One region of the Acidovorax sp. 69 genome, then DNA from elsewhere that is predicted to be linked to it. Evidence: predicted binding sites of a transcription regulator. Region 1 holds the regulator's gene; each other region holds the start of a gene.
What was found. Region 1 encodes sigma-54, which starts transcription at its own class of promoters, with help from an activator protein. Its sites were predicted from a motif close to TGGCANGNAANCTGCTTT; they were not measured.
Positions count from the first base shown of each region.

Region 2: a site for sigma-54 is predicted at 3,441-3,458, ahead of nirB (nitrite reductase large subunit NirB). Genes of this name have one in related genera too.
Region 3: a site for sigma-54 is predicted at 2,702-2,719, ahead of nirB (nitrite reductase large subunit NirB). Genes of this name have one in related genera too.
Region 4: a site for sigma-54 is predicted at 1,529-1,546, ahead of CLU85_RS09800 (ammonium transporter). Genes of this name have one in related genera too.

Region 1 covers NZ_PGEP01000001.1:488,434-493,926, forward strand. The annotation lists gene CLU85_RS02235 (thiol:disulfide interchange protein DsbA/DsbL) at 1-547, shown strand, start outside; gene lptA (lipopolysaccharide transport periplasmic protein LptA) at 657-1,313, shown strand; gene lptB (LPS export ABC transporter ATP-binding protein) at 1,310-2,092, shown strand; gene CLU85_RS02250 (RNA polymerase factor sigma-54) at 2,092-3,693, shown strand; gene CLU85_RS02255 (thioesterase family protein) at 3,766-4,197, shown strand; gene CLU85_RS02260 (class I SAM-dependent RNA methyltransferase) at 4,230-5,493, shown strand, end outside.
Region 2 covers NZ_PGEP01000001.1:3,591,444-3,596,936, reverse strand. The annotation lists gene CLU85_RS16495 (type IV pili methyl-accepting chemotaxis transducer N-terminal domain-containing protein) at 1-806, opposite strand, end outside; gene nirB (nitrite reductase large subunit NirB) at 826-3,270, opposite strand; gene CLU85_RS16485 (bifunctional protein-serine/threonine kinase/phosphatase) at 3,610-5,370, shown strand.
Region 3 covers NZ_PGEP01000001.1:2,092,098-2,097,590, reverse strand. The annotation lists gene nirB (nitrite reductase large subunit NirB) at 1-2,472, opposite strand, end outside; gene CLU85_RS09595 (hypothetical protein) at 3,170-3,376, shown strand; gene CLU85_RS09590 (single-stranded DNA-binding protein) at 3,583-3,876, opposite strand; tRNA gene CLU85_RS09585 (tRNA-Pro) at 4,081-4,157, opposite strand; gene CLU85_RS09580 (MerR family transcriptional regulator) at 4,187-4,624, opposite strand; gene CLU85_RS09575 (integration host factor subunit alpha) at 4,722-5,048, opposite strand; gene pheT (phenylalanine--tRNA ligase subunit beta) at 5,072-5,493, opposite strand, start outside.
Region 4 covers NZ_PGEP01000001.1:2,134,044-2,139,536, reverse strand. The annotation lists gene CLU85_RS09810 (Spy/CpxP family protein refolding chaperone) at 1-54, opposite strand, end outside; partial or broken gene CLU85_RS09805 (IS3 family transposase) at 199-1,336, opposite strand; gene CLU85_RS09800 (ammonium transporter) at 1,616-2,818, shown strand; partial or broken gene CLU85_RS23115 (phospholipase D-like domain-containing protein) at 3,260-5,136, shown strand; gene CLU85_RS09790 (tRNA-dihydrouridine synthase) at 5,197-5,493, opposite strand, start outside.

The sequences.
Region 1 (5,493 bases):
CAAGGACTTCAAGCGGCTGGACAAGCCCGTGGCGCCCGACGCGCCCGCTGGCAAGACCGATGTGATCGAGTTTTTCTGGTACAGCTGCCCCCATTGCAATGCGTTCGAGCCCACGCTGGACGCCTGGGTCAAAGCGGCGCCCAAGGATCTGAGCATCCGCCGTGTCCCCGTGGCGTTCAACGCCAGCTTTGTGCCACAGCAAAAGCTTTACTACGCGCTCGAAGGCATGGGCAAGCTCGAAGCGTTGCATGCCAAGGTGTTCCGTGCGATCCATGTGGAGAAGGCGAAGCTGGCCAAGGACGATGAAATCCTGGCCTGGGTGACCCAGCAAGGCGTGGATGTCGCCAAGTTCAAGGAGGTCTACGGCTCCTTCGGCGTGTCCAATCAGGTCCGTCGCGCTTCGCAGCTGCAGGACGCTTACGGGGTGGAGGGCGTGCCTTCGATGGGTGTTGCTGGCAAGTTCTACACAGACGGCACCATGGCTGGCAGCATGCAAACCGTGTTGCAAGTGGTGGAATACCTGGCCACCACGGCCCGCAAAGGCTGACGTTAAGCTGCCGCCTACCGTCTGGCACCCCCTCAAAAGCCCGCACAAGCGGGCTTTTTTCGTGGTGAAGGCCAACGGGTGGATACAATGATTGCAAGATTCGTGCCCTATGAACCATCGCCTCATCCCCCTTCTCTTGCTCGCAGCCCTGCTTGGCCCCTTGGGCGTGGCGCACGCCGAAAAGGCAGACCGCGCCAAACCGATGAACATCGAGGCCGATGCCCTGCGCCACGATGAACTCAAGCAGACCAGCGTGTTTTCGGGCCGCGTGGTCATGACCAAGGGCACCATCGTGCTGCGCGGTGCGCGGCTGGATGTGCGCCAGGATGCTGATGGCTATCAATATGGCGTAGTCACGGCGGAGGCCGGTAAACGGGCCTTTTTCCGCCAAAAACGCGACACGCTGGCCGGGGTGCCTGATGAGTTCATCGAAGGCGAGAGCGAAGTCATCGAGTACGACGGCAAGGCCGACAACGTGCGCTTCATTACCCGTGCCGAGCTGCGCCGCTACCGTGGGGCGATGCTCAGCGACGAAATCACGGGCGCCGTGATCGTCTACAACAACCTCACCGATGTGTTCACTGTGGATGGCCAGCGGACCCCTGCAGCCAATGCAGCGGGCGACGCCCCAGCCTCCGGCAGCCGCGTGCGCGCGGTGCTCGCGCCCAAGGACCCCAAGCCCGGCGCGACAGCACCGGTGCCGGCACTGCCTTCGTCAGCCCCTGTGCTGCGGCCCAGCAACAGCCTTGGCGGCGACGCGAAGTGAGCGCGCCGCCTGACCGTTCCGGCCCTGACTCCCAGGCCGGCAGCCGACTGGAAGTTCAGCACCTGGCCAAGTCCTATGGCAGCCGCAAGGTCGTCAAGGACGTGTCACTCACGGTTCAAAAGGGCGAGGTCGTGGGGCTGCTCGGCCCCAACGGCGCGGGCAAGACCACCTCGTTCTACATGATCGTGGGTCTGGTGCGCAGTGATGAGGGCGACATCCGCATCGACGGCCAATCGGTGGCCCATATGCCCATCCACCGCCGCTCGCGGCTCGGGCTGTCTTACCTGCCTCAGGAAGCCTCCATCTTTCGCAAGCTCTCGGTCGAAGAGAATGTGCGCGCCGTGCTGGAGTTGCAGCGTGGCGATGACGGCCAGCCGCTCTCACGTGACGCCGTTGAAGAGCGCCTGACGGCCCTGCTGCAAGAGTTGCGCGTGGACCACCTGCGTGCCTCGCCCGCCATGGCTTTGTCGGGCGGTGAGCGCCGCCGCGTTGAAATCGCTCGCGCCCTGGCCACCCAGCCGCGTTTCATTCTTCTGGACGAGCCCTTTGCGGGCATCGACCCCATCGCCGTGATCGAGATCCAGCGCATCATCGGCTTCCTGAAAGCGCGGGGCATCGGTGTACTGATCACGGACCACAACGTGCGTGAGACCCTGGGCATCTGCGATCACGCCTTCATCATCAGCGACGGCCGCGTGCTGGCGCAGGGCACGCCGTCCGAGATCGTGGACAACGCCGAAGTGCGCCGGGTGTACCTGGGCGAACATTTCCGCATGTGATGAAGCCAGGTCTCTCGCTGCGCGTCTCGCAGCATCTTGCACTGACCCCCCAGCTTCAGCAGTCGATCCGGCTGCTGCAGTTGTCCACGCTCGAACTCTCGCAGGAAGTCGAGCAGATGCTCGACGAAAACCCGTTCCTCGAACGCAATGCCGACGAAGCTCCGCGCGAAGAGTTTGGCCTGGAAGCGGCCGACACGCCCGCACAGGCCGATGACTACAGCGCGGACGATGCTATTTTTTCAGGAGCTACTAGCGCAAGCAGCACAAGCACTGAAAGCCAAAATGATGCTGAAGTCTCCAGCGCTGGCTCCGACGAGCCCGACTGGAGCGGCGACGGTACCGTGGAGATGGCGCCCAACGACGCCGAGTGGGGCGGAGATGCCCCTGCCCGCACGCGCAACGACTCCGAAGGCGATGAGGCCGACGCCACCGAGCTGGCCCGCTCCCATGAATCGCTGACCGCTTTTTTGCACCGCCAGGCGTTGGCGCTGCGCCTGTCCGAGATCGACCGCGCTGCGCTGCGCTTTCTCATCGAGTCGCTCAACGACGACGGCTATCTGGAAGACCCCCTGGAAGAGCTGGCCGTCAGCCTGGCGGGCCCCGAGGATCTGGAACAGATCGAAGAGCTGGTGCACCGCTTTACTGTGGCGCAGCGTTTGCTGCAAAGCCTGGAGCCTGTGGGTGTGGGCGCACGCGGCCTGGCGGAGTGCCTCACGCTACAGCTCAACGCCTTGGCGCAGGATGAAGACAGCGATGCCGACCCTGACACGGTGCAAACGGCACTGCGCATCTGCCAGCAGCCGCTGGAGATGCTGGCCCGGCGCGACGTGCGCCGCCTGACCCAGGCCTGCAGCGAAGGCGGCAGCAGTGGCGAAGAACGCACGCGCGCAGCCATGGCCCTGATTGCCCGGCTGGAACCGCGCCCAGGCCGCAGGTTTGTCGATGTGGAGCGCAACATCATCGTGCCCGACGTCATCGTGCGCAAAGCGGGGCGCGCCAATGGGCGTGATGGCCAGCACAACTTCATCGTCGCACTCAACCCCGACGTCATGCCGCGCCTGCGCGTGCATGACATCTACGCCGGCGCCCTGCGCGGCCACAAAGGCGGCGAGGGCCACCAGGGCATGCAGCAGCGCCTGCAGGAAGCGCGCTGGTTCATCAAGAACATCCAGCAGCGCTTCGACACGATCCTGCGGGTGTCGCGCGCCATCGTCGAGCGGCAAAAGAACTTCTTTACCCATGGCGAACTGGCCATGCGCCCGCTGGTGCTGCGCGACATTGCCGACGAGCTGGGCCTGCACGAGTCCACCATCAGCCGCGTGACCACCGCCAAGTACATGGCCACGCCGATTGGCACCTACGAGCTGAAATACTTCTTTGGTTCGGGCCTGGGCACCGAGACGGGTGGCAATGCATCCAGCACCGCCGTGCGCGCCCTCATCAAACAGTTCGTCGCGGCAGAAAGCCCCGCCAAGCCGCTGTCCGACAGCCAGATCGCTGAAATGCTCAAGGAGCAGGGCATTGAATGCGCGCGCCGTACGGTGGCCAAGTACCGCGAGGCGCTCAAAATTGCGCCAGCCAATCTGCGCAAGGCGCTGTAGATGTGCTGGCAGGTGGGTGCGCCCACCTGGTTTTTCCGTTCTGCTATTTCTCCTTCTACCCGCCGCTCCACCATGGCCCGCATCGTTTTCGACCTTCCTGCGCACTTCGGTTTTTCCACCGAAATGCAGATCTACATCAGCCACGTCAACCAGGGCGGCCACCTGGACAACGCGCAACTGCTCAGCCTGGTGTCCGAGGCGCGCGTGCGTTTCTTCCAGTCGCTGGGTTACCCCGAGGCCGATGTGGGTGGGTTGTCCATCGTGGTGGGCGACATCGTGGCGCAGTACAAGTCGGAAGGTTTCCACGGCGAGACCATGCGGGTGGAGATGGCGCCTGCGGACTTCAATCGCTACGGTTTTGACCTCGTTTTTCGCATGACCGAGAAGGCCGAGGGCCGCGAGGTGGCGCGCGGCAAGATCGGCATCGTTTTCATTGGCAAGGCCGACCGCAAGGTGGCGCCCATCCCCGAGTCCATCCGCCAATTGCTGCTTTTGCGCGCCTGAGAGGCTGAGCGCGTATCCTTTCGGCCAGTCTTATGAACCAACTCCAACTTTTCCTCCCCTGCGCCGCCGGCGTCGAGGGCTTTCTGGCCGACGAGGTGCACGCCATCACCGGCCTCACGGGGCAAGACCTGCTCATGGGCCGTGGCGGCGTGCTGCTGCGTGCCTCGTGGCGCGATGCGCTGCTGCTCAACCTGCACAGCCGCCTGGCCCAGCGCGTGCTGGTGCAATTGGCCCACCGCCCTTACCGTTCTGAAAACGACCTGTACGCCGCCGCCAGTGACGTGGCCTGGGAGATCTGGTTCACCACGCGCCAGACCTTCAAGGTCGAGGTGACCGCCCAGCACAGCCCGCTGCAGAGCCTGAACTTCGCGGGCCTCAAGGTCAAGGACGCGGTGGCCGACCGCTTCCGCGCCAAGAGCGGTGTGCGGCCCGATGTGAACACCCAGTGGCCCGACGTGCGCATCCACCTGCACCTGACCACCGACGAAGCCACGATTTACATCGACACCTCGGGCGAGCCGCTGTTCAAGCGCGGCTGGCGCGAGGACAAGGGCGACGCGCCGCTGAAAGAAACCCTGGCCGCTGCCATGATCGCCGCCAGCGGCTGGGACCCGCACGGTGACAACCCCCAGCCGTTGTACGACCCCTGCTGCGGCAGCGGCACCATCGCCATCGAGGCCGCCCAGATCGCCTGCCGCATTCCGGCCGGCATGCTGCGCCGCTTTGCGTTCGAAAAACTGCTGCCGTTCCAGCCCCATGTCTGGACTGCTATAAAAAACGAAGCTGATGGCGCAATACAGACAAGCACTGTGCCCATATTTGGCAGTGATGTGGCCCACCGCATGGTCGATTTTGCCCAGCGCAATGCCGAGCGTGCTGGCGTGGCCGACGCCGTGCAACTGCGCGGTGGCGACGCCCTGCAGCGCATGCCGCCGTGTGAGCAGCCCGGTGTGATGCTGCTGAACCCACCTTATGGCGAGCGCATTGCCGCCGCCGGTGCCGCTGGCCAGAACGCCAACGAACGCGCGGCCGAGCGCGCTCTGGGCGCCAGCGTGGGCCGCGAGGCTGCACACACCGATGATGGCGGCGAGTTTTTCAGCCAGCTGGCCACCCACTGGAAGAAGAACTACAGCGGGTGGACGGCCTGGATGCTCACGCCCGACCTCAAGCTGCCCGGCAAGATGCGCCTCAAAGAATCGCGCCGCGTGCCGATGTGGAACGGCCCCATCGAATGCCGCATGTTCCGCTTCGACATGATCAAGGGCGCCGTGCGCGACCGCCCTGCAAAGGCGGCTC
Region 2 (5,493 bases), 3.1 Mb from region 1:
CCGAGCGCGGCGTACATGCTGGTCACGCGGTCCATGCTGGCCAGCAGGTTCTCACTGCTCACAAACACTTCAGACACCTGGCGGAAGGTGTTGCTCGCGGTGCCCAGGCGCTGCAGTGCTGCATCGAAAAAGACCCATTGGCCATCGGCCAGCAGCAGCTCTTGGCGGATGCGCGCGTTGGCCTGGGGGGCGTTGCGCAGCAGCTCTGTGGCGCTCAGGAATTCGTCACGGGCTTTGGCGATCTCGGTCGTGGCAGCGGCGGTGTCTACCGAGAGCATGGCAGACAGGCAGAACTTGGCCATGCGCTGGCTCAGCATGCGCTGGCGCCCTGCGATGTTCACCAGGTGCCCCACGGGCTTGCCTTGGGCCGCTTCGTACTGCACCGTGCCCTGGTGGGCCAGGGCCAACACCTTGGCGTCTGCCTGCAGCAAAGCGGCCACGCCATCGCGTGAAGGCGTGGTGCCCATCAGCGTGGTTTTGTGGTCGGCCCAGGCGCCTTCCAGTTTCACATAGGTGTCACGGATGGTGGACGATGGCGCGTAGGCCTTGAGTTCACCCAGCTGCCGTTCGAACAGTGCCAGGGACTGGTCCAGCACGGTGCGGGCCGCCGGGGTGTCGGCCTTGTGGGCCAGTGCCAGCCAGGCCTTGCCCATGCGCTGGCTCAGCATGCGCTGGCGCCCGGCTTTGTTGATGGCGTCGTTCAGGTCGGAGATCTCGGCATGGGCCGAGCCTGCGGGCATGAGCAGGCCCAGGGCGCCCCACGCGGTGGTGCAGCTTGTGGCGGTCAGAAAGGTGCGGCGATGCATGTGGTGGCTCCGGTGGGTTTCAGGCGCCCAAGGGCACAAACTGGCGCGTGTCCACGGCGGCCTTGTCAAACTCGAACCAGGGGTCGGGCTCGCCATCCAGTGCAAACTGCAGCTGCTCCCACAGCGCCTTGCGGCCCTCGGCGTCTTCGAGAATGCGCTTTTTCACATAGTCCAGACCCACGCGGTCAACGTAGTGCACGGTGCGCTCCAGGTACCAGCCCTCCTGGCGGTACAGCTCGCAGAATGCGCCGGTGTACTCCAGCACTTCCTCGGCGGTTTTCAGCTTGGTGAAGAAGTGGGCCACCTCGGTCTTGATGCCGCCGTTGCCCGCCACGTACATCTCCCAGCCGCTGTCCACACCGATGATGCCCACGTCCTTGATGCCTGCTTCGGCACAGTTGCGCGGGCAGCCGCTCACGGCAAACTTGACTTTGTGCGGGGCGTACATGCGCCACATGGCGCGCTCCAGGTCCTTGCCCATCTGCGTGCTGTCTTGTGTGCCCATGCGGCACCACTCGCTGCCCACGCAGGTTTTGACGGTGCGCAGCGCCTTGGCGTAGGCGTGGCCGCTGGGCATGCCAATGTCTTTCCACACGTTGACCAGGTCTTCCTTTTTCACGCCCAGCAAATCGATGCGCTGGCCGCCCGTGACCTTGACGGTGGGAATCTTGTATTTGTCCACAGCGTCGGCAATGCGGCGCAGCTCGTCGGCCGTGGTCTCGCCGCCCCACATGCGGGGAATCACGCTGTAGGTGCCGTCTTTCTGGATGTTGGCGTGGCTGCGCTCGTTGATGGCGCGGCTTTGTGGGTCGTCCTTGGCGTCCTTGGGCCAGGTGCTGATGAGGTAGTAGTTGACGGCCGGGCGGCAGGTGGCGCAGCCGTTGGGCGTCTTCCATTCCATGAACTTGAACACGTCGGCAATGCTCAGCAGCTTGCTGCTGCGGATCGCGTCGCGCACGGCCTGGTGGCCGTGGTCGGTGCAGCCACACATGGCCTTGGTTTTGGGCGTGGCGGAATAGTCACCACCGGCCGTGAACATGATGATCTGCTCCACCAGCCCGGTGCATGATCCGCAGCTCGCGCTGGCCTTGGTGTGTTTGCGCACTTCGTCGAGCGTGAACAAACCCTTGTCCTTGATGGCTTTGCAGATCGCGCCCTTGGTCACGCCGTTGCAGCCGCAGACCTCGTCGGTGTCGGCCATGGCGGCGGCCTTGCTCTGGCCCTGGTGGCCGGTATCGCCCAGGTGCGATTCGCCAAACATGAGCTTGTCGCGCAGGTCGGTCACGCTGCGGCCGTCGCGCAGCAGCTTGAAGTACCAGCTGCCGTCCACCGTGTCGCCATACAGGCAGGCGCCCACAAGCTTGTCGTCCTTGAGCACCAGCTTTTTGTACACACCGCCGAAGGGGTCGCTCATCACGATTTCTTCGGTGCCCTCGCCGCCCTGGAAGTCGCCGGCCGAGAACAGGTCGATGCCCGTGACCTTGAGCTTGGTGGACGTGAGCGAGCCCTGGTAGCGGCCGATGCCGAACTCGGCCAGGTGGTTGGCCAGCACCTTGCCCTGCTCAAACAGCGGAGCCACCAGACCATAGGCTATGCCCCGGTGTGCGGCGCATTCGCCCACGGCGTAGATGCGGGCGTCGGTGGTGGTTTGCAGCGTGTCGCTCACCACAATGCCGCGGTTCACGTGCAGGCGCATTTTTTCGGCCAGGGCGGTGTTGGGGCGGATGCCCACGGCCATCACCACCAGGTCGGCGGGGACCTCGGTTCCATCCTTGAATTTGACGCTGGCCACACGGCCTTCGGCGTTGCCGACCAGCTCCTGGGTCTGCGCACCCATCAGGAACTTCATGCCACGCTCCTGCAGCGACTTCTCCAGCATCTTGCCGGCTACATCGTCGAGTTGGCGCTCCATCAGCCAGTCGCCCACATGCACTACGGTGACCTGCATGCCGCGTTTCATGAGGCCGTTGGCGGCCTCCAGACCCAGCAGGCCGCCGCCGATGACCACGGCGTGTTGGTAGGTGGCGGCCGCGTCGATCATGGCCTGCGTGTCGGCAATGTCGCGGTAGGCCAGCACGCCCTTGAGGTCCTTGCCGGGAATGGGCAGGATGAACGGGTTGGAGCCCGTGGCGATGATGAGGCGGTCGTACTCGGCAGTGATCACGTCACCCGCTGCGCCGGTGGCCGTGACCACGCGGCGCACGCGGTCGACTTCGGTCACCGTGAAGCCGGTGTGCAAGGTGATGTGGTTGTCTGCGTACCAGGACCAGTCGTTGAGAATGATCTCGTCGATGGTCTGCTCGCCCGCCAGCACGGGCGACAGCAGAATGCGGTTGTAGTTGGGGTGGGGCTCGGCGCCGAACACCGTGATGTCATACAGATCGGGAGCAATCTTGAGCAACTCTTCCAGCGTGCGCACACCGGCCATGCCGTTCCCCACCATCACCAGTTTGAGCTTTTTCATCGTGACTCCGTCGGTTCGATCGCCTGGGCGATTCGCAAAACAAAAAAGGCGTCCACACGATGCTGCTCCGAGGTCTCGAAACCGCATGTGGGGACGCCTTCGTCCTTACAACTCCTCAGTGCGCCGTTGCACGGGTGAATTGCGTGACCCTGCCGGGTCGTTGCCCTTGTTAAGCAATGCCCGTGCCAGAGTAGGCGCACTGATCTGGGTTGCCCAGTGCGCTGGTCCGAAGGGGTGGGCTACCGAGGGCACGCTGGTGGGTGATGGCATCCACGCGGGGCCGACAGACATGCGCTGGCATGCACCACCTTGGGCACAGAACCTGCATGGAGCTGGTGCATGAGCTTTGAACTGGATGTCGGTCAGGCCTCGCAGGCAGGGCGCAAGGACGTGAATGAAGACTTCGCTGCGCTCGCGGTGGGGCAAGGGCGTGATCGTGAGCGCGGCGCCATCGCCGCGATTGCCGATGGCGTGAGCACGGGCGGCAAGGGGCGCGAGGCCGCGCAGACCACCGTGAACACCTTGATGGGCGATTACTTTGCAACCCCTGAGACCTGGGACACCACGGTGGCGCTGGATCGCATCCTGAGCGCACACAACGGCTGGCTGGCCTCCATGAACCGGCGTCGTCAGCCGGCCGTGGGTCTTACCACGCTCACCGCCTTGGTATTGCGCGGCCAGTCGTACACGCTGGCCCATGTGGGCGACACGCGTGCCTACCTGCTGCGGGGGGGGCGCCTGCAACTGCTGACAGCCGACCATGTGATGGCGCAGCGGGATTTTGCGCACCAGCTCACCCGTGCCATGGGACTCGACGACCATGTGGTGGTGGACTACAGCCAGGGTGAGCTGCACAGTGGTGACCTGTTCGTGCTGCTGTCCGACGGTGTGCATGGCAGCCTGCCCGAGCGCGAACTGCGGCAGCTGCTGCGCCAGGCAGACGTGGCGGCCCAGGCGCTCAGCGATGAGCTGGTGCAGGCCGCGCTGCGCCGGGGCAGCAGCGACAACGTGACGGCGTTGGTGGTGCGTGTGCAGGGCGCGCTGGAGGCCACGCTGCAGGATGAATCCCGCCGAGCGCAGGACCTGCCCGTGCTGCCGCTCTTGAGAGTGGGCGACACGGTGGACGACCTCACGGTCACGGCCCTGGTGGCCGACAGTGGCATTCACCGCATCTACCAGGTGCGTGATCCCGTCACGCAGCGGTTGTACGCCCTCAAGACCCTGCTGCCCTCGCGCGCCCATGACACCGAGGAGCGCGCCACCCTGGCGCATGAGGCCTGGGTGGCGCGGCGCATGCAGTCGGGCCAGGCCGTCACGCACCTGGCATGGCTCAACGACTGGCCGGCGGGGCTGGGCAGCACCGGCCAGGGCGCCAGCGCGTTCTACCTGCTGTATGACTGGCATGCGGGCGACACGCTGGGCCAGCGCCTGCGCCGCCGCGAGTACCTGGGCGTGGCCCAGGCCCTGTCGGTCACGGTGCAGGCGGTTCGCGTGCTGGGCTGGCTGCACCGCCAGGGGGTGGTGCACCGGGACATCAAGCCCGACAACCTGCACCTGGGCGACGACGGGGTGCTGCGTGTGCTGGACCTGGGTGTGGCCCTCTCGGGACGCGAGCCCGAGGCCACACGCCAGTTGCACGCAGGCACACCCAGCTACATGAACCCCGAGCAATGGCCGGGCTACGAAAAAAGCGGTGACACCGAGGGGCAGTTGCCCGACGCGCGCAGCGATTTGTTTGCACTGGGTGTCACGCTCTACCAGTTGCTGAGCCACGGGCGCTTGCCCTATGGCGAGGTGGTGCCCTACCAACTGGGCCGCTACCACCGCGACCCGGTGGCCCCGAGCCGCCACAACCCGGGCGTGCCGATCTGGCTCGACCAGATCGCCCTGAAGGCCGTGGCCCGCAACCGCACGCAGCGCTTCGAGACGGCCGAGGAACTGCTGCTGGCGCTGGAGCGTGGCGCTTCACGCCCCTTGTCTGCCCCTGGCCCGCAACCGCTGATGCAGCGCGACGCCACGGCACTGTGGAAGATCGCGCTGGCTGTGAGCGTGTTGGTGAATCTGCTGCTGGTTTACTGGCTGCTGTTTTTGCCCCGGTGAGTGAAAGGGAAAAAGTGATGTGCTACTAAAATAATAGCTGTCAGCGCTTTTCGCACAAGCGCTACAGCCTGTTTTTGCTTGAACATCATGGGTGTGGGCTTGGCGCCTTGGCTGCAGCGCCGT
Region 3 (5,493 bases), 1.6 Mb from region 1:
CTGGCCGCGCTCCTCGACGAAGAGCACGTTCTCGTCGGCCTTGTCGCTGTTCACGAATGAACGGAAGCGCTTGCGCGTTTCGGGGTCGGTGATGGCCGTCTTCCACTCGCACTGGTAGGTGTCTGCCACATGCTGCATCTGGGCTTCGAGCTCGGTGCACAGGCCCAGGCTGTCCTTGATCAGCACATCCGTGAGGTAGCCGAGGCCGCCTTCGAGGTTCTCGCGCCAGGTGCTGGTGCGCTGCAGCCGGTCGGCCGTGCGCACGTAGAACATCAGCACCCGGTCGATCATGCGCACCAGGTCTTCCTTGATCAGGTCGGACGCGAACAGCTCGGCGTGGCGCGGCTTCATGCCGCCGTTGCCGCAGATGTACAGGTTCCAGCCCTTCTCGGTGGCGATGATGCCGATGTCCTTGCCCTGCGCTTCGGCGCATTCGCGGGTGCAGCCCGAGACACCGAACTTGATCTTGTGCGGCGAGCGCAGGCCCTTGTAGCGGTGCTCCAGCTCCACGGCCAGGCCCACGCTGTCGCCCACGCCGTAGCGGCACCAGGTCGATCCCACGCAGCTCTTGACGGTGCGCAGCGACTTGCCGTACGCATGGCCCGACTCGAAGCCGGCGGCGATCAGCTCCTCCCAGATGGTGGGCAACTGCTCCACGCGCGCACCGAACAGGTCCACGCGCTGGCCGCCCGTGACCTTGGTGTACAGGCCGTACTTCTTGGCCACCTGGCCCACGGCGATCAGGCCGTCGGGCGTGACCTCGCCACCGGGCATGCGCGGCACCACCGAGTAGGTACCGTCCTTCTGGATGTTGCCCAAGTAGTAGTCGTTGCTGTCCTGCAGGCCGGCCAGCTCCTTCTTGAGCACGAACTCGTTCCAGCACGATGCGAACACACTGGCCGCCACGGGCTTGCAGATGTCGCAGCCCATGCCCTTGCCGTGTCTGGCCATCAGGTCCTCGAAGCTCCTGATGTTGCCCACGCGCACCAGGTGGTAGATCTCCTGGCGCGAGTACGCGAAGTGCTCGCAGATGTGGTTGTTCACGGCCATGCCGCGGCGCGCCATCTCGGCCTTCATGACCTGGGTGACCAGGGGCACGCAGCCGCCGCAGGTGGCGCCGGCCTTGGTGCAGGCCTTCATCTCGGCGATGGTGCAGGCGCCGTTGCCCACGGCGGCGCAGATGCCGCCCTTGGTGACGTTGTTGCACGAGCAGATCTGCGCCGTGTCGGGCAGGGCGTCCACACCCAGGCCGGGCTTGGCCTTGCCGTCGCTGGACGGGAAGATCAGGAACTCGGGGTCCTCGGGCAGCGCGATGCCGTTGAGCGCCATCTGCAGCAGCGTGCCGTATTCGGTGGCGTCGCCGATCAGCACGGCGCCCAGCAGCTGCTTGCCGTCTTCGCTGATGACGATCTTCTTGTAGACCTGGCGGCGCTCGTCCACATACTGGCAGCTGCGGCTGTGGGGCGTCTTGCCATGCGCGTCGCCGATGCTGGCCACGTCCACGCCCATGAGCTTGAGCTTGGTGCTCATGTCCGCGCCGACGAAGGCCGCGTCGGCGTCGCCTGCGATATGGCGGGCCGCCACGCGGGCCATGTCGTAGCCGGGCGCCACCAGGCCGAAGGTCTGCTCGTTCCACGACGCGCATTCGCCGATGGCATACACGTCATGGTCGCTGGTGCGGCAGGCACTGTCGATGGCCACGCCGCCGCGCGGACCGATGGCCAGCACGCACTGGCGGGCCAGGTCATCGCGCGGACGGATGCCGGCGGAGAAGACGATCATGTCAGTCTCCAGATACGTACCGTCGGCAAACACCATGCGGTGGCGCGCACGGGCGCCGTCGGTGATCTCCTGCGTGTTGCGGCCGGTGTGCACCTGCACGCCCAGTTCCTCGATCTTGGCGCGCAGCACGCGGCCGCCGCCCTCGTCCACCTGCACGGCCATCAGCCGCGGGGCGAACTCGACCACATGGGTTTCAAGGCCCATGTCGCTCAGCGCCTTGGCGCATTCCAGGCCCAGCAGGCCCCCGCCCACGACCACGCCGGTCTTGGACTTTGCGCCCGAGGCCTGCATGGCCTCCAGGTCCTCGATGGTGCGGTAGACGAAGCAGTGCTCACGGTCACGGCCGGCCACCTGGGGCACGAAGGGGTTGGAGCCGGTGGCCAGCACCAGCTTGTCGTAGGGCAGCACTTCGCCATCGGCGGTGGTCACGGTGCGGATGCGGCGGTCCACCGAGGCAGCGCGCGCCGCCAGGCGCAGCGTGAAGCCGGTGCGCTCGAAGAAGCCGGGCTCGACCAGGGAGAGTTCGTCGGCCGAGGTACCGCTGAAGAATGCAGAGAGGTGCACCCGGTCGTAGGCGGGGCGTGGCTCCTCGCAGAGCACGGTGACTTCGACGCCGGTGATGCCGGTCTCGGCCAGGCTTTCGAGGAACTTGTGGCCGACCATGCCGTGGCCAATGAGAACAATCTTCATGCTTTTCATCCTGCAATAGCCCCGTGCTCCGCAAAGGAGAGTGCAGGATGAGTGCAAATTGCGCCCGTCATGGGATGCATAGCACCTCACCCTCCGCAGACAGCACGGGGTGTGGGTTGGAACGACCAAACGTGGGCCTGCTAGCCCATCACTCGCTTGGGTTCCGCCATCTTTAGCGGAGGGATTCAATAGGTCCAGAGGGCAGCATTACCGGAGGACCGACATTTCAAAAGCAATATCCACGCCACCTCAACACCCCTCGACAAACCAGTGCACAAACGGAAGTTGGCGGCGTCCATTCGACTTCTTTTGACTGCCGGGGGCTGAATGCATCATGGAGGTGCACCCTGCATCCCCAATGTGGGGACTCGAAAACATCGCACCGCAGGTAAGTCCACAACTCCAAGATGCTTTTGAGAGGCGTGAACCTGCGCCCCCCTCCCCGCGACATGCGCTCCGCCCCGGGAAAACCATGGCACAACTGCGGAGATGCGATCCTTGGACAGTGGTCAACAATCCATCAAGGCCGCCGTCAAGATACCTTCAACCTGTCGAGTGCTCTTTTTTCGTTTGCAAATGGAGTCAACTCGGGCAGACTGCAAATAGCGCGGACATTCCTTCTCCGGCCGTCCGTGACAGAGAAGCGTTGGCACCCATTCGAAGCCCCACAAAAACCATCCATCAGCAGGCCATCAGCATGAGTATGGAACGCAGAATCGCCGCAGATCGGCGCACCGGCAAAGACCGTCGACAAATGGAGGAAGGGCCTCCAACCAACTTTGAACGTCGCCGCGCCGTGGAGGCGCGACAACCAGAGCTGACGGAGTTGCACCTGAGTGAGGATGAACTCAAGGCATTGGGATTTGCGCCCGAAAAGCCGAATCCCTACAAAACCCGCTCCTAGCAACGCTGGAGTGATAGCGCCGCAAATGCCATCGGCTTCATCATCAATGCCCGTACAGTTACATGCATGGATGCGGTGCCCAGCAATGCAAGTGAGGTCAATAGCGCCCCACCAGACACAGTGTTGCTCACAAAAGCCCAAGGCATACAGCACTGCAGACGCAGTGCAGCCAAACGCGCCATCCCATCAAAGGTTCAGCCATCGGCTCACGGTAACACCATCAAGCGATGCGCCACCATGTCCAATGCGGGCCGGGCATTCCCTTGCTTATCCGTCCAGACTCGGGGCGTGAGGCTACCCGAAAGCGCCACGGAATCTCCATCCTGAAGAGCATGAAGGGAGGCGCAGACATCGCCGTCAAACGCGATGACGTTCACAAACAGTATTTCGCCGTCGGCCGTGCTGGCCCGCACCTTCGCCAGCGTGAACGCCTTGCCCGCCTTGTCCATGCGCCGCTCCGTCTCGCCATAAAGCCTTCCGGCCACCAGTCCATCGATCATGAAGGTCCTCGGCCCAGTCGGGCTTCCTGTTGTCGGTCTTGAGGCCCAATATTCGCCTCTGCATGTCACCCGTCACTACAAGAGGCTGCAGCCCCTTGTCCTGCCGCAGCACAAAGTGCGAGGCGATATTCGCACCGAGACACACAGTGAACTGCAACAAGCAAAAAAGCCCAGAACCTTTCGGTTCTGGGCTTTTGCTATCAATGGTCGGCGTGGCGGGATTCGAACTCGCGACCCCTTGCACCCCATGCAAGTGCGCTACCAGGCTGCGCTACACGCCGACAAGACTTAGATTATATGCAGAAAAAACTCAATTCAAAGAAAGTAGCGCGCGAATCTCAAATAATTCTCTACGCACTGCATTCGAGTCCAACATGAAGTTCTTCGGATCGATGGAAAGATCACGCGCCCCGTCCACCAACATGCTGGGCAACTCGGCATTCGATGACTCCATCGTTGTAGCACCTACCACGGACTCATCACGTGCCGGATGCACAAGTTCCTGAAGACGATTACGGGCTCCGCTGATGGTGAACCCCTGGTCATACAACAAGTCCCGGATACGGCGGATCATGAGCACCTCGTGATGCTGGTAGTAGCGCCGGTTTCCACGCCGCTTCATGGGGCGCAGTTGTGTGAATTCTTGCTCCCAGTAGCGCAAGACATGGGGTTTGACGCCGCACAATTCCGCAACCTCACCAATCGTGAAGTATCGCTTGGCAGGAATGGAAGGAAGGGTGTTGCCCATGGAATGCGGATTCAAACCGGAAAGCCGACTAGCGTACCGCAGACATGCCGATACTGCCAGACGCCAACCTCATCTTGAGAACGAAATCGGTACAAATTCACGCCAATGCAGTGGTCTGAATCTGCTCCTTGAGCTTGCTACTGGCGTGAAAAGTCACCACACGGCGTGCCTTGATCGGAATCGCTTCCCCCGTGCGGGGATTTCGTCCGGGGCGTGGTGCCTTGGTACGGATCTGGAAATTGCCAAAGCCCGACAACTTGACATCCTTGCCCTCGACAAGACTTTGCGCAATCAGATCAAAAAAAGCGTCAATCATGTCTTTGGACTCGCGCTTGTTCAAGCCAATCTGATCAAACAACAGATCGGCCAGCTGCGCCTTGGTCAATGCAGGGGTTTCCAGGCTTTCGACGGCAAATTCGATCACGGCATCACTCCCCTTCAACATCGTCAAACACGCAACCTTGCGCCGGTACGCTGGGTCAGCTGAGTCACCACAGCTTGCACGGCCGCATCGATCTCGGCCTCCGTCAGCGTAGCGTCGTCGCTACCCAAAGTCACACGCACGGCCAGACTCTTCTCCCCTTGCGCCAAGCCACCTGCTGGCGCCTCCTCGCCTGCACGCAACGCTTTGGGGCGGTACACGTCAAACAACACCGCAGATCGCAGCATGGCACCGGGCACTGCCTGCTCAATGGCCGCCATGATCTCGGCATGCGTGACCCGCTCAACGACGACGACAGCGAGGTCACGCTCAACCGCCTGGTGCTTGGCCACGGATTTGAACTGCGGCACCACACGCTGCAATACTGCATCCAGCTCCAGCTCAAACATCACCGGGGCCTGGGGCAGCTCCCATGACTGGCGCCACT
Region 4 (5,493 bases), 1.6 Mb from region 1:
CGCAATGGAAGCGCCAAAAATGCCCATCAGGGTTTTCTTGATCCAGGGTTTCATGATGCAGTCCTTTCGAGGACGGTGTTGAACATGCCCCTGATGGTGCCGAATAGCTCGCTGCGCGTCGTCTCGACGCAGTTTCGGTTTATTTCATTTTGTTTCGCGCAAACAAGCTTGGACTTCACCCGGTTTCGTAGACATATTTCAACTTCCGTTTCGGAGTTGTTCGAATGCCAGCGGACTCAGTTGGTCGAGGTGACTGTGCCGACGGATTCGATTGTAAAAACCTTCGATGTAGTCAAACACATCTGACTTGGCATCTTGCCTGGTGGCATAGATACGGCGTTTGATTCTCTCCTTCTTCAAGCTGCTGAAGAAGGACTCTGCTACCGCGTTGTCCCAACAGTTTCCACGCCGGCTCATGCTTGGCACCAATTGGTTGTCCTTGCACCAGCGGGCGAAGTCGTCACTGCCAAACTGACTTCCTTGGTCGGAGTGGATCATCACGGGGCCCGTTGGGCGCCTGCGCCACACAGCCATCGTGAGCGCATCCAACACCAACTCTGTAGCCATGCTGGAGTTCATCGACCAGCCGACCACCATGCGCGAGTACAGGTCAATAACGGCCGTCAGGTACAACCAGCCCTCATGGGTTCGGATATAGGTAATGTCGGTGACCCAGACTTGGTTCGGTAGCGTGACCGTGAACTCACGTTGCAACCGGTTCGGTGCGGCAGTCGCAGGAAGGCCGACCCGGTAGCGTGGCCGCTTGTAACCACGCACTGAGCGCAGTTGGGCCTGGCGCATCAGGCGTGCTACACGTTTTTGACCGCATGTCACACCGTCCTCTCGCAAGTCCCGCAGGATGCGTGGGCTTCCATAAATTCCATGGCTGTCGTCAAAGGACTGCCGGATGCTGGCCAGCAAGACATCGTCGGCCAAGGCGCGTTTGGACTTTGGATTGGCCTTCCAGGCGTAGTAGCCACTGCGCTGTACGCGCAGAACGCGGCACATGCTGCTGAGTCGGAACTGGCCTTTGTGTTCGGCCATGAATGCGTACTTCACACGGACAGCTTGGCAAAGTACGTTGCGGCCTTTTTTAGGATGTCACGCTCCTCATTGGCCCTTTTGAGCTCCGCTTTTAGCCGGGATACCTCGGCCTTGAGTTGGCTTGTTTCTGCCCCCCTGCACTCGATTGCTCTTTGGCAAGCCGCACCCACAGGTACAGGCTTTTGTCCGACATACCCAATCGCTTGGCTACATCCACTACCCCATGACCACGCTCGGTCACCTGCTTGACGGCTTCCGCCTTGAATTCAGCCGGGTATCTCACTCTCTTCATTTCTCACTCTCCAATTCAATTTCGACCTTGATAGGTGTCTATTGAACCGGGTGAAGTCCAGTTCGATTGGCACTGCTGATCACGATTGCACTGACGCTAACAATCCGCCTTTACAAGGTGTCATCGAAACGGGTAGCGGCCCAACACCCAGCGACAACGCTCCAGATTGGTGCAAATTTTCGCACCAATAGCAGGCACAAATTTTGCTTATATTGGTGCAAATCTGTTGCAAACACTCACAACGCACCAGAATCAATCAATCACAAGCGCGAGGATGTTATGGATGCACTCAAACAGGGCATGGATGCCTTGTTCATTCTGCTCGGGGCCATCATGGTGTTGGCCATGCATGCAGGTTTCGCCTTTCTGGAGCTGGGCACGGTCCGCAAAAAGAACCAGGTGAATGCGCTGGTGAAAATATTGGTGGATTTCTCAGTATCCACCGTCGTTTACTTTGTGGTGGGGTACAGCGTGGCGTATGGCACGCACTTTTTCATGGGGGCGGAATCGCTGGTGCAGCAAAGTGGCTATGCGCTGGTCAAGTTCTTCTTCTTGCTAACGTTTGCAGCCGCGATACCGGCCATCGTGTCGGGCGGAATTGCGGAGAGAGCCAAGTTCTGGCCGCAACTCATGGCCACGGCCGTCATCGTGGGCTTTGTATACCCTTTTTTTGAAGGCATTGCCTGGAACCAGCATTTCGGTGTGCAAGCCTGGATCAAAGCCGTCGCCGGGGAGGAATTTCATGATTTTGCAGGCTCGGTGGTGGTGCACGCCATGGGCGGATGGATCGCACTGCCTGCCGTGATTCTGCTGGGATCGCGCGCCAACCGCTACCGCAAGGACGGCGCGATTTCCGCGCACCCACCGTCAAACATTCCCTTTCTGGCGCTGGGAGCGTGGGTGCTCGTGGTGGGCTGGTTTGGCTTCAACGTGATGAGCGCACAGTCCCTGGACAAGCTCTCAGGCCTGGTGGCGGTCAACTCGCTCATGGCCATGGTGGGAGGCACGCTGGCTGCGTTGCTGCTGGGCAAAAACGATCCTGGCTTCGTGCACAACGGTCCACTGGCCGGACTGGTGGCCGTCTGCGCGGGTTCGGACCTGATGCACCCTTTGGGTGCGCTGGTGGTGGGGGCCGTGGCAGGTGCCATTTTTGTACTGATGTTCACGCTCACCCAGAACAAGTGGAAGATCGACGATGTGCTGGGAGTCTGGCCCCTGCATGGCCTGTGCGGCACCTGGGGCGGGCTGGCCGCGGGCATCTTCGGTAGCAAGGCATTGGGTGGCTTGGGTGGCGTCAGCCTATCGGCACAACTCATCGGCACAGGCCTGGGGGTGGCATGGGCCGTGATGGGCGGCACCATCGTGTACGGCATCCTCAAGAAAACCGTCGGCCTGCGGCTCACGCAAGAAGAAGAGTTCGACGGGGCCGACCTGTCCATTCACAAGATCAGTGCCACACCAGACCGCGAAGTGAGCTGGTGAGGTTGGCCAGCGCCCAGCGCCAAGACCATGTACTCCAAGTGCGTTCATTTCCGCCTGCAACTCCCGCGGATTGGAGCTTCGTCCGACAGGCGAGGACTGTTCACGGATGTACCTTAGCGCCTGTTCAATGTCATTCCATGGTGCTCACTAGGAAGCCAGCCGCTGCGACCTAGGCCCGCGTCAGCGTTCAGGCAAGTGGCCTGGGCAATGTGTACAACACCGGGTGCGGTTACCGGTTGCCGGCTGCCTTGCCCGAAGGGCTGCGCCGAAAAGGCAGTGTCTGCAGCGTCGCAAATCCTCGCTGGGTCGCTGGTCCGACTGCGGCTTGGGCCATGCGCAGCAGTGCACCTGCCGCCGTTCTGGGGGTATCAGACTCCATGAAATGCCTTTGCGCAGGCTCCGAGCACCTGCTCCTGACAACTCCAAGGTCACAATCGCACCATGGCTTACCTGCCCACATCCACCGTCCTTGTATCGGCGGCCACTCGCCGCGCTGGGCTGGCCATCGCCATGGTTGCTGCAATGGCCATGGGGGGCTGCACGGGCTTGCCCAAAGATGTGGACCGACCCGTCACCATCGCCTTGCAAGCCCCCAGCGACACAGCGCTGGGCCAGTTAGTCACGGCGCGCAGAGCGGCCCAGGGGGCGAGACAACCCTCGGGGTTTGTATTGCTGAGTGGGCCGCAAGCGGCATACAGCAGCCGCCTGGCTTTGGTGGACGCAGCGCAGAAGACGCTGGACCTGCAGTACTACGCCATCCACGCCGATGCGAGCAGTGAACGTCTGTTGCTCAGTGTGGTGGCCGCCGCCCAACGGGGGGTGCGCGTGCGCGTGCTGCTGGACGATTTTCACAGCACCGGACGCGACGCGCAGGTGATGCGACTGGCCTTCGTGCCCAACATCGAGATGCGCATGTTCAACCCGCTCACGGGTGCGCGGGGGTCGTCCTTGGGCCGCATGTTCAGCCTGCTGGGCGACTTTGCACGTGTGCAGCAGCGCATGCACAACAAGCTTTTCATTGCCGACAACGCGATGGGCGTGGCAGGGGGACGCAATCTGGGCGATGCCTATTTTGGGAACTCTGATTCCGGCAACTTTGTAGACCTGGACGTGCTGGCCGCAGGGCCCATCGTGCAGGAGCTATCGCGCAGCTTTGACAGCTATTGGAACAACGAACGCGCCTACCCGGTTCAGTCGCTTGTCACGCGCGATGAACTCGATAACCTGCGCAAAAACATTCGCGCCTCTGACGCGGTGCAACGCGAGCGCAGTGCGGGACAGGGGGGTGCCCCAGCGCCAGATACACAACCCCCTCCAGCGACGGGCAACGGACTACGGCCGCTCAGCGTGCACGGATCTGGAACTACGAACCCATGGACCTTGAAAAGGTCCCTTTTGTCTGGGCACCAGCCGCTGTGCTTGTGGACAAGCCCGCCAAGATTCCGCCTGATGGCGCATCCGCTACCGCGCTGCCCCCCAACCTCCCTGCCCAATCCACCCAAGTCGCGGCAACATTGCGGGGGCCTCGGGCACCGACTGCAGGAGCCTCACTGACCCCAGCCCCAGCGGAATCCACCACCGCGCCTGCGCCCTCTTCCTCTGCCAAACCCAGCGGCACGGGCAAGAACATCCGCTCGCAGGCTAGCGAAGCGGTCGACGCCCCAACCGACACGGTGGTGGACGGATTGCTCCAACTCATGGGCCAGGCGCGACGCGACCTGCTCATCATCTCGCCGTACTTTGTACCGGGGCCCGACATGAAGCGCGCCTTTGCCGCAGCGCGTGCACGCGGTGTGCGTGTTCGGGTACTCACCAACTCACTGGCTTCCAACGACGCACCCATTGCGCACGCAGGCTATGCACGGCACCGCCCTGCTCTGCTGACCATGGGTGTTGAACTGTATGAAATGCGCAGTGAGCTCACCGGAATGCTGCGTGGCGCCCTCGGCTCCACCGGCAGCATGGGGGGCACGGGCTCCTCGGGCAGCTCGCGCGCCATGCTGCACTCCAAGCTGCTGATCATGGACGGTCGCCTGCTCGCGGTCGGTTCCATGAATCTGGACATTCGCTCGCAGCGGCAGAACACTGAAGTTGCGCTGTTGATTCACAGTACAGAGCTGTCCCGGCGGGCCACCGCACAAATCGAGGCAGCCTTGCGAGATGCCGCGTGGCAGGTGCAGCTGACCGACAACGGCATCGTGTGGCGCGCACCCCATGGCAGTGGCCTTTCCGACGCCACAAGCGAACCCGATGCCAGCGCCCCTTTGCGCCTGATGCTGCAGTTACTGGGCCCCCTCGCTCCCGACCACCTCTTGTAAGCCTCCCGGGCACACGGAAGCCCGTTGGCAGACCCGGTATGCAGCCCCGCTGCCGCCGCTTCAGGCCTCGGCTTGCAACGCAGCCACCCAGACGGTGATCGCGCGCTGGTCCGTCATCGTGCGCACATGCTGGTAGGCCGCCTCGGCCTCACTAAAGCGTCTGCGCAGCAGGTTGAGCCACTGTTTCAGTCGCCCGGCACGCTGGCGCGGCTCCAGGTCAACACACACCAATTGCCAGAAGGCAACCAGATGGGGGATCAGATCGCGCCATCCCACGGCGTCCGAGCCGGGTTGTCCGGCATCGGCTGATCGGATGGCGCGAGCCAGCCCTGGGTCAGCCACCATGCCGCGCCCCAA